2 regions of the Enterobacter cancerogenus genome follow, and region 1 is predicted to be linked to the other one. Evidence: predicted binding sites of a transcription regulator. Region 1 holds the regulator's gene; the other holds the start of a gene.
What was found. Region 1 encodes Fur, which represses iron uptake genes when iron is present. Its sites were predicted from a motif close to ATAATAATGAGAACNACTATCAA; they were not measured.
Positions count from the first base shown of each region.

Region 2: the regulator Fur is predicted to act here: its motif matches at 3,363-3,385, upstream of bfd (bacterioferritin-associated ferredoxin).

Region 1 is NZ_CP077290.1:1,276,409-1,281,978, reverse strand. It holds gene glnS (glutamine--tRNA ligase) at 1-457, shown strand, start outside; gene chiP (chitoporin ChiP) at 905-2,302, shown strand; gene chiQ (ChiQ/YbfN family lipoprotein) at 2,345-2,674, shown strand; gene fur (ferric iron uptake transcriptional regulator) at 2,817-3,263, opposite strand; gene fldA (flavodoxin FldA) at 3,555-4,085, opposite strand; gene ybfE (LexA regulated protein) at 4,241-4,528, opposite strand; gene ybfF (esterase) at 4,658-5,431, opposite strand.
Region 2 is NZ_CP077290.1:3,140,974-3,146,543, reverse strand. It holds gene rplW (50S ribosomal protein L23) at 1-160, opposite strand, end outside; gene rplD (50S ribosomal protein L4) at 157-762, opposite strand; gene rplC (50S ribosomal protein L3) at 773-1,402, opposite strand; gene rpsJ (30S ribosomal protein S10) at 1,435-1,746, opposite strand; gene I6L58_RS14795 (prepilin peptidase) at 2,128-2,601, shown strand; gene bfr (bacterioferritin) at 2,585-3,061, opposite strand; gene bfd (bacterioferritin-associated ferredoxin) at 3,134-3,328, opposite strand; gene tuf (elongation factor Tu) at 3,506-4,690, opposite strand; gene fusA (elongation factor G) at 4,760-5,570, opposite strand, start outside.

The sequences.
Region 1 (5,570 bases):
TCTGGTGCTGGGCAAAGAAGTCCGTCTGCGTAATGCGTACGTGATTAAAGCCGAGCGCGTTGAAAAAGACGCGGAAGGCAACATCACCACCATCTTCTGCTCTTACGATGCCGAAACGCTGAGTAAAGACCCGGCGGATGGCCGTAAAGTGAAGGGCGTTATCCACTGGGTGAGCGCATCGCACGCGCTGCCGGTTGAGTTCCGCCTGTATGACCGTCTGTTCAGCGTGCCTAACCCAGGCGCTGCGGAAGACTTCCTGTCAACGATTAACCCGGAATCACTGGTGATCAAGCAGGGCTTTGCCGAACCGTCGCTGAAAGCCGCACAAACCAGCAAAGCGTTCCAGTTTGAACGTGAGGGTTACTTCTGCCTGGACAGCCGCTACAGCACTGCGGAAAAACCGGTATTTAACCGTACTGTCGGTCTGCGCGATACCTGGGCCAAAATCGGCGAATAATATCGCTGCACTGGTCAATGAGAAACAAACGCCGCTAATTGCGGCGTTTTTTTATTTAATGATCATGCCATTAAAGAACGCTTTTAATAAGGGAAGTCAAAATAACTGGTCAATGCGGTGCTACTTATTTTTTTTAATAAAGTTTGTATATACCCTAAAACAGTAAAGAGGAATTAACAGACAGGTTTTTTAACCCTTAGCCATTGAAAAATCGCGCTTCCCCCCGCCATTACTCGCTTCGGCGTAAATGTTACAAAGCACTACTAATTATGTGCACTTCGTCATAATCCTGAGTTTTGCCCACGAAAAAGCATTGATAATTCGCGTCGCGAAAAATAACCTAAAGACGGTAGTTAATTCGAGGGTATTTCTAACTACCCCTGACCATTAGGTCTTTTATATTTTTCGCCGTTCAGGCGTTTTTAATTCGTCAAAGAGGAATAATCTATGCGTACGTTCAGTGGCAAACGTAGTGCGCTGGCGCTGGCTATTGCCGGTGTGACAGCAATGTCGGGCCTGGTGATTGCGCCAGAGGCTAAAGCAGAAGGTTTCATTGATGATTCAACCCTCACGGGCGGAATTTATTACTGGCAGCGTGAGCGTGACCGTAAAGACGTCACTGAAGACAAATACAAAACCAACCTTTCTCACTCCACCTGGAACGCCAACCTGGACTTCCAGTCGGGTTATGCCGCGGATATGTTTGGCCTGGATATTGCGGCGTTTACCGCAATTGAAATGGCGGAAAACGGCGACAGCGGTCACCCGAACGAAATCGCATTCTCCTCCAGCAATAAAGCCTATGACGAAGACTGGTCCGGGGATAAGAGCGGCATAAGCCTCTATAAGGCTGCGGCGAAATTCAAATACGGCCCGGTATGGGCGCGCGCAGGTTATATTCAGCCAACCGGACAGACGCTGTTAGCCCCACACTGGAGCTTCATGCCGGGTACCTATCAGGGCGCAGAAGCGGGGGCCAATTTTGACTACGGCGATGCCGGGGCGCTGAGCTTCTCCTATATGTGGACCAACGAATACAAAGCGCCGTGGCACATTGAGATGGATAAGTTCTACCAGAACGATAAAACCACTAAAGTGGACTACCTCCACTCCCTGGGTGCGAAGTATGACTTCAAAAACGACCTGGTACTGGAAGCCGCCTTCGGACAGGCTGAAGGCTATATCGATCAGTATTTCGCGAAAGCCAGCTACAAATTCGACGTTGTGGGCAGCCCGCTGAGCACCAGCTATCAGTTCTATGGCACGCGTGATAAAGCCAGCAACGGCACCGTTAACGATATCTACGACGGTACCGCATGGCTGCAGGCGCTGACCTTCGGTTACAAGGTGGGCCAGGTTGACCTGCGTCTGGAAGGGACGTGGGTGAAGGCGGAAGGGCAGCAGGGTTACTTCCTGCAGCGTATGACCCCAACTTATGCATCATCAAACGGTCGTCTGGATATCTGGTGGGATAACCGCTCTGACTTCAACGCCGACGGTGAAAAAGCCGTCTTCTTCGGTGCAATGTATGACCTGAAAAACTGGAATCTGCCAGGCTGGGCGGTCGGTGCTTCTTATGCTTACGCGTGGGACGCGAAGCCTGCTGATATGGCAACCCCGGATGCGTACTACGATCCTAATTACCGCCTGAAAGAGTCCTCCTACAGTCTGGATGCGAGCTACACCCTGCAGGACGGGCGTGCCAAGGGCACCATGTTCAAACTGCACTTCACGCAGTATGACAACCACTCCGATATCCCAAGCTATGCGGGCGGTTACGGCAACATCTTCCAGGATGAACGTGACGTGAAATTCATGGTCATCGCGCCATTCACTATTTTCTGATGAAACCCCGGCGGGCGTGGCCCGCCGAAACGGAGACGGCAGATGAAAAGAAAAGTAGTCATGGTCGCGATGCTGGCAACAGGGCTGGTGGCCTGTGCGCAGCCTCAGGCCCCGAAAGAAGATTCGCGTCTGAAAGAGGCCTACAGCGCCTGTATCAATACCGCGCAAGGCTCGCCGGAGAAAGTTGAAGCCTGCCAGAGCGTGCTGAATGTGCTGAAGAAAGAGAAAGCGCATGAGCAGTTCGCGACGCAGGAGAATGTCCGCGTGATGGATTACCAGGCCTGTATTCAGGCGCGTCAAACCGGTAACGATCAGGAAGTCGAGAAGCGTTGCGATAAGATCTGGCAGGAAATTCGTAATAATAACCAATAGCGCTGTTTGACGCCCGGTGGCGCTGCGCTTACCGAACCTACAGAGGTGTCATCGCCCGTAGGCCCGGTAAGCGCAGCGCCACCGGGCTTTTTAAGGCAAAAAAAAGCCAACCTTGCGGCTGGCTCAGAGTATGAAAGTTTGCTTATTTCGCGTCGTGCGCGTGCTCATCTTCGCGGCAATCGCCTTCCGCACAGTGTCCATACAGGTACAGGCTGTGGTTAGTCAGACGGATACCGTGGCGCGCGGCAATTTCACGCTGGCGTGATTCAATAGAATCATCGCTGAACTCAATGACCTTGCCGCAGTCGAGGCAGATCAGATGATCGTGGTGGTGTTGCTGGGTCAGCTCGAAAACAGATTTACCGCCTTCGAAATTATGACGGGTAACAATGCCCGCGTCATCAAACTGGTTCAGCACACGATAAACGGTTGCCAGCCCAATTTCTTCGCCCATGTCGATAAGACGCTTGTAAAGGTCTTCCGCACTGACATGGTGATTGTCTGGCCCCTGAAGCACTTCAAGGATTTTTAACCGAGGAAGCGTTACTTTCAGGCCAGCCTTCTTTAATGCGGTATTGTTGTCGGTCATGCGGAATCTGTCCTGTTGCTAAACGTTTCACTTCAAAAGAAGAAGTGACAGAAAATGCACCTGGGATAATGCGTCTCATTATAGAACTGCCATGGCTAAATGAAAACTGCAAGTCTCAGGCAAAGTATGCTTATAAAAACGTGGTATCACCAACAAACTTGTTCGATGGAGCCCACTTTTTATCAGGGGGATATTGTACAGGTCTGAGCGAAAAAGTTAAAAGTTTGTAGCAATTAATTTAATCGGTTTTACCTGGCATGCGGGCGCAACCGCAGTTGCGCCGCAGGAAAATCAGGCGTTAAGAATGTCGTCGAGGTTCAGTTCTTCACGGACCTGCTTCACCCATTTTTCGACACGCTCAGCGGTCAGTTCTGGCTGGCGATCTTCGTCGATAGCCAGACCCACGAAGTGATCGTCGTCTGCCAGGCCTTTGGACGCTTCAAAGTGGTAGCCCGCCGTTGGCCAGTGGCCGACAATCGCCGCGCCGCGTGGCTCAATGATGTCGCGGATGGTGCCCAGCGCATCACAGAAGTATTCCGCGTAGTCTTCCTGGTCGCCGCAGCCAAACAGGGCAACCAGCTTGCCGTTGAAGTCCACTTCTTCGAGCGTCGGGAAGAAATCGTCCCAGTCGCACTGCGCTTCGCCATAGTACCAGGTCGGTATACCCAGCAGCAGGATGTCATAACCTTCGAGGTCTTCTTTGCTGCTTTTGGCGATGTCATGTACATCGGCAACGTCTTTACCGAGCTGTTTTTGAATGTTTTTTGCGATGTTTTCGGTATTGCCGGTATCACTGCCGAAGAAAATGCCGATGATTGCCATGAGTAAAATAACCTCTTGAAACTTAATGGTATGGTGGCGCAATTTGTCCACGGATAAGGGCAATAATAGCAGAACTGGCAACCCTGCGGAAACAGCTATCGCGCAGGACTGCACTCTGTGCTACATGAAAAGGGAAATACGGGGGTTTTTCAGACTTATGCCTTGCTGCGTAACGCGTTGAGCTGAGCGAGCAGCATCTCTTCAATCAACTCGCTGCGGCTGATATCACGGGCGGAGGCCAGCTCGTTTAGCGCATCGACAGCGTCAGCGTTGAGCTTCAGTTCGACACGCTTAAGCCCACGATTTTTATCGCGTTTAAGCTGGTTGCGTTTATTGATACGCAGCTGTTCATCACGCGAAAGCGGATTCGTCTTGGGTCGTCCCGGGCGACGCTCATTCGCGAACAGGTCTAGTGTCGTACGGTCCGTTTGTTCTTTGGCCATGATTCAGAGACTTCGGGGGAAAACAAGCCGCCCTGTTAATGCCCGGGCGATAAGCGCGCCATCATACATCACCGAAAACGACACGCCAACGACTGGAAGCCCTCTGTCTTCCAGTCGCTCTCTTTTTAATCAATTCGCCGTATCAGTAAGATAGCGGCGGATAGCGCGCAGGACCGCCTCCGGTTTTTCTGCATGAACCCAGTGGCCCGCCCCGGCGATGACGTGCGCGCGAGCCTGTGGGAACTGCGCCAGCAGTGCGTCGCGGTACGCCTCGGTCACGTAGGGTGAATTGCCGCCGGTAATAAAGAGGGCAGGGTGCTGCCAGGCGGGAACCGGCTGCCAGCCGACAATGTGAGTATACTGATCCCAAAGTACCGGGACGTTAAAACGCCACTGACCGTCGACAAAGGATTTAAGCAGGAACTGCACCACGCCTTCCTCATCGAGGTGTTCACGCATGACGGCTGCGGCCTGCTGACGGGTAGACACGCCAGACTCCGTGACCGCATTGATCGCCGCGAAAATCTCGTCGTGGCGACGTACGTCGTAATCCACGGGGGCCACGTCAACCACCACCAGACCAGCAATACGTTCCGGTGCCAGCGCCGTCAGCGCCATCACCGCTTTGCCACCCATGGAATGCCCGACTAAAGTGACCTTCTCAAGTTGATGGGCATCCAGCGTATCCAGCAAATCCTGCGCCATCGCCGCATAAGTCATGTCAGGCGAACGCCCGGAAAGGCCATGATTACGCATATCGACCTGCAAAATGTCATGATCGGCAACCAGATCGCGCGCCAGTATGCCCAGGTTATCCAGGCTACCAAACAGGCCGTGAACCAGTACGATGGGAGAATTATTGTTCGGCGATTGTGCAGATTGCGCTCGGGTATTCAATTTCATGGCAAAGTTCTTTTTTTACGTATGTCAGGTTAGGGTATCATGTTGTCCATTCTGCCGCCCGGCTGCAAGGATCCAGTTTAATCCGACTTTTGCCGCCAACCTGGTTTGACGCTATCCGCTGTTGGGATTTGCTCCTATA
Region 2 (5,570 bases), 1.9 Mb from region 1:
CGACTTCAAACAGTTTCTGCACAGCAGCTTTGATCTCTGCTTTGGTCGCGTCTTTAGCAACTTTGAGAACGATGGTGTTAGTTTTTTCCATCGCAGTAGACGCTTTTTCAGAAACGTGCGGTGCGCGAAGCACCTTCAGCAGACGTTCTTCACGAATCATGCCAGCATCTCCTCAACTTGCTTAACAGCATCAGCAGTCATTACGACTTTGTCGAAGGCGATCAGGCTAACCGGGTCGATACCAGTTGCATCGCGTACGTCAACCTTGTGCAGGTTGCGCGCAGCCAGGAACAGGTTCTCGTCCAGCTCACCGGTGATGATCAGCACATCTTCCAGAGCCATGTCTTTCAGTTTCTGTGCCAGCAGCTTAGTTTTAGGCGCTTCAACAGAGAATGATTCGACAACGATCAGACGATCCTGACGTACCAGTTCGGACAGAATGCTTTTCAGCGCGCCGCGGTACATCTTTTTGTTAACTTTTTGACTGTGGTCCTGAGGACGCGCAGCGAAGGTCACGCCACCTGAACGCCAGATCGGGCTCTTGATAGAACCTGAACGCGCACGGCCGGTACCTTTCTGGCGCCACGGCTTTTTGCCGGAACCAGTTACTTCAGCACGAGTCTTCTGAGCACGAGTACCCTGACGAGCACCAGCTGCATAAGCAACTACAACCTGGTGAACCAGCGCTTCGTTGAAATCACGACCGAAGGTAGTTTCGGAAACAGTCAGCGCGCTCTGCGCGTCTTTCAATACTAATTCCATTGCTATCCCCTTACGCCTTCACAGCTGGTTTAACGATCAGGTCGCTACCGGTTGCACCCGGAACTGCACCTTTAACCAGCAGCAGGTTGCGCTCAGCGTCAACACGTACTACGTCCAGGCTCTGAACGGTTACACGTTCGTTACCCAGCTGACCTGCCATTTTCTTGCCTTTGAACACTTTGCCCGGAGTCTGGTTCTGACCGATAGAACCCGGAACGCGGTGAGACAAGGAGTTACCGTGAGTAGCGTCCTGGGTACGGAAGTTCCAGCGCTTAACGGTACCAGCAAAACCTTTACCTTTAGAGGTACCGGTTACGTCAACTTTTTTAACGTCAGCAAACAGCTCAACGCTAATATCCTGACCTACGGTGAACTCTTCGCCTTCAGCAAGACGGAATTCCCACAGACCACGGCCAGCTTCAACGCCAGCTTTAGCGAAGTGACCCGCTTCTGGTTTGGTTACACGGTTAGCTTTTTTAGCACCAGTGGTCACCTGAACAGCGCGGTAGCCATCGTTAGCCAGATCTTTAACCTGAGTAACGCGGTTTGCTTCAACTTCGATTACGGTTACTGGGATTGAAACGCCATCTTCAGTGAAGATGCGGGTCATGCCCACTTTTTTACCGACTAAACCAATCATTGTATCAACCTCTCAATCGCTCGATGACCTGATTAACCCAGGCTGATCTGCACGTCTACACCGGCAGCCAGATCCAGACGCATCAGAGCATCAACGGTTTTCTCAGTTGGCTCAACGATGTCAACCAGACGCTTGTGAGTGCGGATTTCGTACTGATCACGCGCGTCTTTGTTAACGTGCGGAGAGATCAGAACGGTAAAGCGCTCTTTGCGGGTCGGCAGCGGGATCGGACCACGGACTTGCGCACCAGTGCGCTTAGCAGTCTCGACGATTTCCGCGGTTGATTGATCGATCAGACGATGATCAAACGCTTTAAGGCGGATACGGATTCTTTGGTTCTGCATGAGACCAGAGCTCCAATTATTTTATAAACGAAAATGATTACTCCTCAAACCCATTACGATTGATGGGAGAGTGTAACCGTTCTTACGTAGCTCCCCAATTGGGAGCATTGTTGAGCAACAAAATGAGTCACTCCGGTTCTGATTGAACCCGCCGTCAATTACGACAAGCCCGCGCATTATACGTAAATATGCGCAAGACGCAAGTGTCGTTTAGAAAATAAGCGCCAGAGAGTCATTATGCTCAGCCCCTCGCAAACTTTCTGGCAACGCCTCGCTTTTCAACTCTTTCCTTGAAGCCGCCACGCAGGACTCCATTTTTCAATTTGCTAGCCGTCAACGTTGTGAGGAAGATGCGCAAAACCTCTTTTCAAGGATGATGACATGCTGACTGCCCTGCCCTTTCTCCTCATCTATTTATTGCTTGCGGCTTTACTGGTACGCGAAGATGTTCGCTCCGGGTTACTACCGGACCGCTACGTGTGCCCGCTCCTCTGGACAGGACTGCTTTTCCAGCTTTGCCTTCACCCGCAGTTTCTCCCCAGCGCAGTGGCTGGCGCGATGGCAGGCTATCTGGGTTTCGCGGCAATTTACTGGGGGTATCGACTGGTTTGTCATCGCGAGGGGTTGGGCTATGGCGACGTAAAATACCTGGCAGCGCTAGGTGCATGGCATGGCTGGTGCATTTTGCCCCTTCTGGCACTCGTTGCAGCGCTGATGGCGCTCCTTTATCTTCTTATTCTCTCTTTATGGCATCCTGAAAAAGAGCCATTAAAAAACCCACTGCCTTTTGGACCATTTCTGGCAGCAGCGGGTTTATGCGTCGGCTGGCAAAGTCTGATTAACTTTCCACTTTGATCTGCGACTGAAGATAGTTCGGCAGGCCTATTTTGCTAATCAGATCCAGCTCGGTTTCAAGCCAGTCGATGTGGCCTTCTTCATCGGCAAGAATCTGAATCATCATGTCGCGGCTAACGTAATCATGGACGCTATCGGCATAGGCGATAGCTTCACGCAGGTCTTTCGCCCCTTCAAGCTCAAGATTCAGATCGGAACGGAGCATCTCCTCGACGTCTTCGCCGATGCCCAGTTTGCCGAGATCCTGCAGGTTAGGAATGCCTTCAAGGAATAAAATACGCTCGATGTACTTATCGGCGTGTTTCATCTCATCGATGGATTCGTGGTATTCAACATCGTTGAGGCGCGTCAGGCCCCAGTTTTTGAACATTCTTGCATGAAGAAAATACTGGTTGATTGCGACAAGCTCATTTCCCAATAATTTATTGAGATAACTTATGATTTTAACATCACCTTTCATTATATAGTCCCTCCGCTTCCACTCATTGAAGCGTAGAACGGGCTACAGGGATGTCAAAAAAAAGAGAGGCGCTCAGGCAATCTCTTTGAATTCTGGGATCTGCATCAGTTCATCCTGCATGATCTCACGGGCAGCACGAACGCACTTACCGCATTGATTTCCCACTGGAACAAACTTGCGCAGCTGCTGGAAGGATTGTGGCTGAAATTGACGAACGGCCTGACGAATTTTTTTATCACTCACACCATTACAAAGACAAACGTACATACACACTCCCGTTCAAAATATGCGCAAAGTGTAAGTGAGAATGGTTATGATTACAATAGCACAAGCCGCAGGATACGCGTCGGGAGAGTACAAAAAATGCGAAAATTTGTGACAGCACTAAATCGCAGAAAACAAAAAAGGACGCCGAAGCGTCCTTTTTAATTCAGGGATAATTAATTAGCCCAGAACTTTAGCAACAACGCCCGCGCCAACGGTACGGCCGCCTTCACGGATTGCGAAACGCAGACCGTCGTCCATCGCGATTGGGTGGATCAGCGTCACAACCATCTTGATGTTGTCGCCTGGCATTACCATCTCTACGCCTTCTGGCAGTTCGATGGTACCGGTCACGTCAGTTGTACGGAAGTAGAACTGTGGACGGTAGCCTTTGAAGAACGGAGTATGACGGCCGCCTTCGTCTTTGGACAGGATGTACACTTCAGATTCGAACTTGGTGTGTGGCTTGATTGAGCCTGGCTTCGCCAGAACCTGACCACGTTCGATTTCTTCACGTTTGATACCACGCAGCAGAACACCAACGTTCTCACCAGCACGGCCTTCGTCCAGCAGTTTGCGGAACATTTCAACGCCAGTACAGGTAGACTTAGCAGTCTCTTTGATACCAACGATTTCAACTTCTTCACCAACTTTGATGATACCGCGCTCTACACGACCGGTAACAACGGTACCACGACCGGAGATGGAGAATACGTCTTCGATTGGCAGCAGGAATGGCTTGTCAATCGCACGCTCTGGTTCTGGGATGTAAGAATCCAGGAAGCCAGCCAGTTCGATGATTTTCTCTTCCCACTCTGCTTCGCCTTCCAGCGCTTTCAGCGCGGAACCACGAACGATTGGGGTGTCGTCGCCTGGGAAATCGTACTGAGACAGCAGTTCACGAACTTCCATCTCTACCAGTTCCAGCAGCTCTTCGTCATCAACCATGTCGCACTTGTTCAGGAACACGATGATGAAAGGAACGCCTACCTGACGACCCAGCAGGATGTGCTCACGAGTCTGAGGCATTGGGCCGTCAGTCGCAGCAACAACCAGGATCGCGCCGTCCATCTGCGCAGCACCGGTGATCATGTTTTTAACATAGTCGGCGTGGCCTGGGCAGTCTACGTGTGCGTAGTGGCGAGTCGGGGTGTCATATTCAACGTGGGACGTGTTGATGGTGATACCACGCGCTTTTTCTTCTGGTGCGTTATCGATCTGGTCGAATGCACGAGCAGCACCGCCGTAGGTTTTAGCCAGTACGGTAGTGATTGCAGCGGTCAGGGTAGTTTTACCATGGTCAACGTGGCCGATAGTACCAACGTTGACGTGCGGTTTTGTACGTTCAAATTTTTCTTTAGACACGGCTATATTCCTTACTATAGTGCTCTCCCCTTCGGAGAGAGCACGGGACTTAGGTTTTAATCCTGTGGATTACTTACCACGGGCTTCGATAACGGCCTGAGCAACGTTGTTAGGCGCATCATCATACTTCAGGAATTCCATGGTGTATGATGCACGACCTTTGGTCAGAGAACGCAGCTGAGTTGCATATCCGAACATTTCAGACAGCGGAACTTCAGCGTGGATCTTAACGCCAGTTACTTCGGATTCCTGACCGCGCAGCATACCGCGACGACGGCTCAAGTCACCGATAACGTCACCGGTGTTCTCTTCAGGAGTCTCTACTTCAACCTTCATGATTGGCTCAAGCAGAACTGGTTTCGCTTTCTTAAAGCCTTCTTTAAAGGCAATAGACGCAGCCAGTTTAAACGCCAGTTCAGAGGAGTCAACGTCGTGGTAAGAACCGAAGTGCAGACGAACACCCATGTCAACAACCGGGTAACCAGCCAGAGGACCAGCTTTCAGCTGCTCCTGGATGCCTTTATCAACGGCAGGGATGTATTCACCAGGAATTACACCACCTTTGATGTCGTTGATGAACTCGTAACCTTTAGGGTTAGAGCCCGGCTCCAGTGGGTACATGTCGATCACAACGTGACCGTACTGACCGCGACCACCAGACTGCTTAGCGTGTTTACCTTCAACATCGGTAACTTTAGAGCGAATCGCTTCACGGTAAGCTACCTGAGGTTTACCCACGTTCGCTTCAACGTTGAATTCACGCTTCATACGGTCAACGATGATGTCCAGGTGCAGTTCACCCATACCAGCGATGATGGTCTGGTTAGATTCTTCATCAGTCCATACGCGGAATGATGGGTCTTCTTTAGCCAGACGGCCC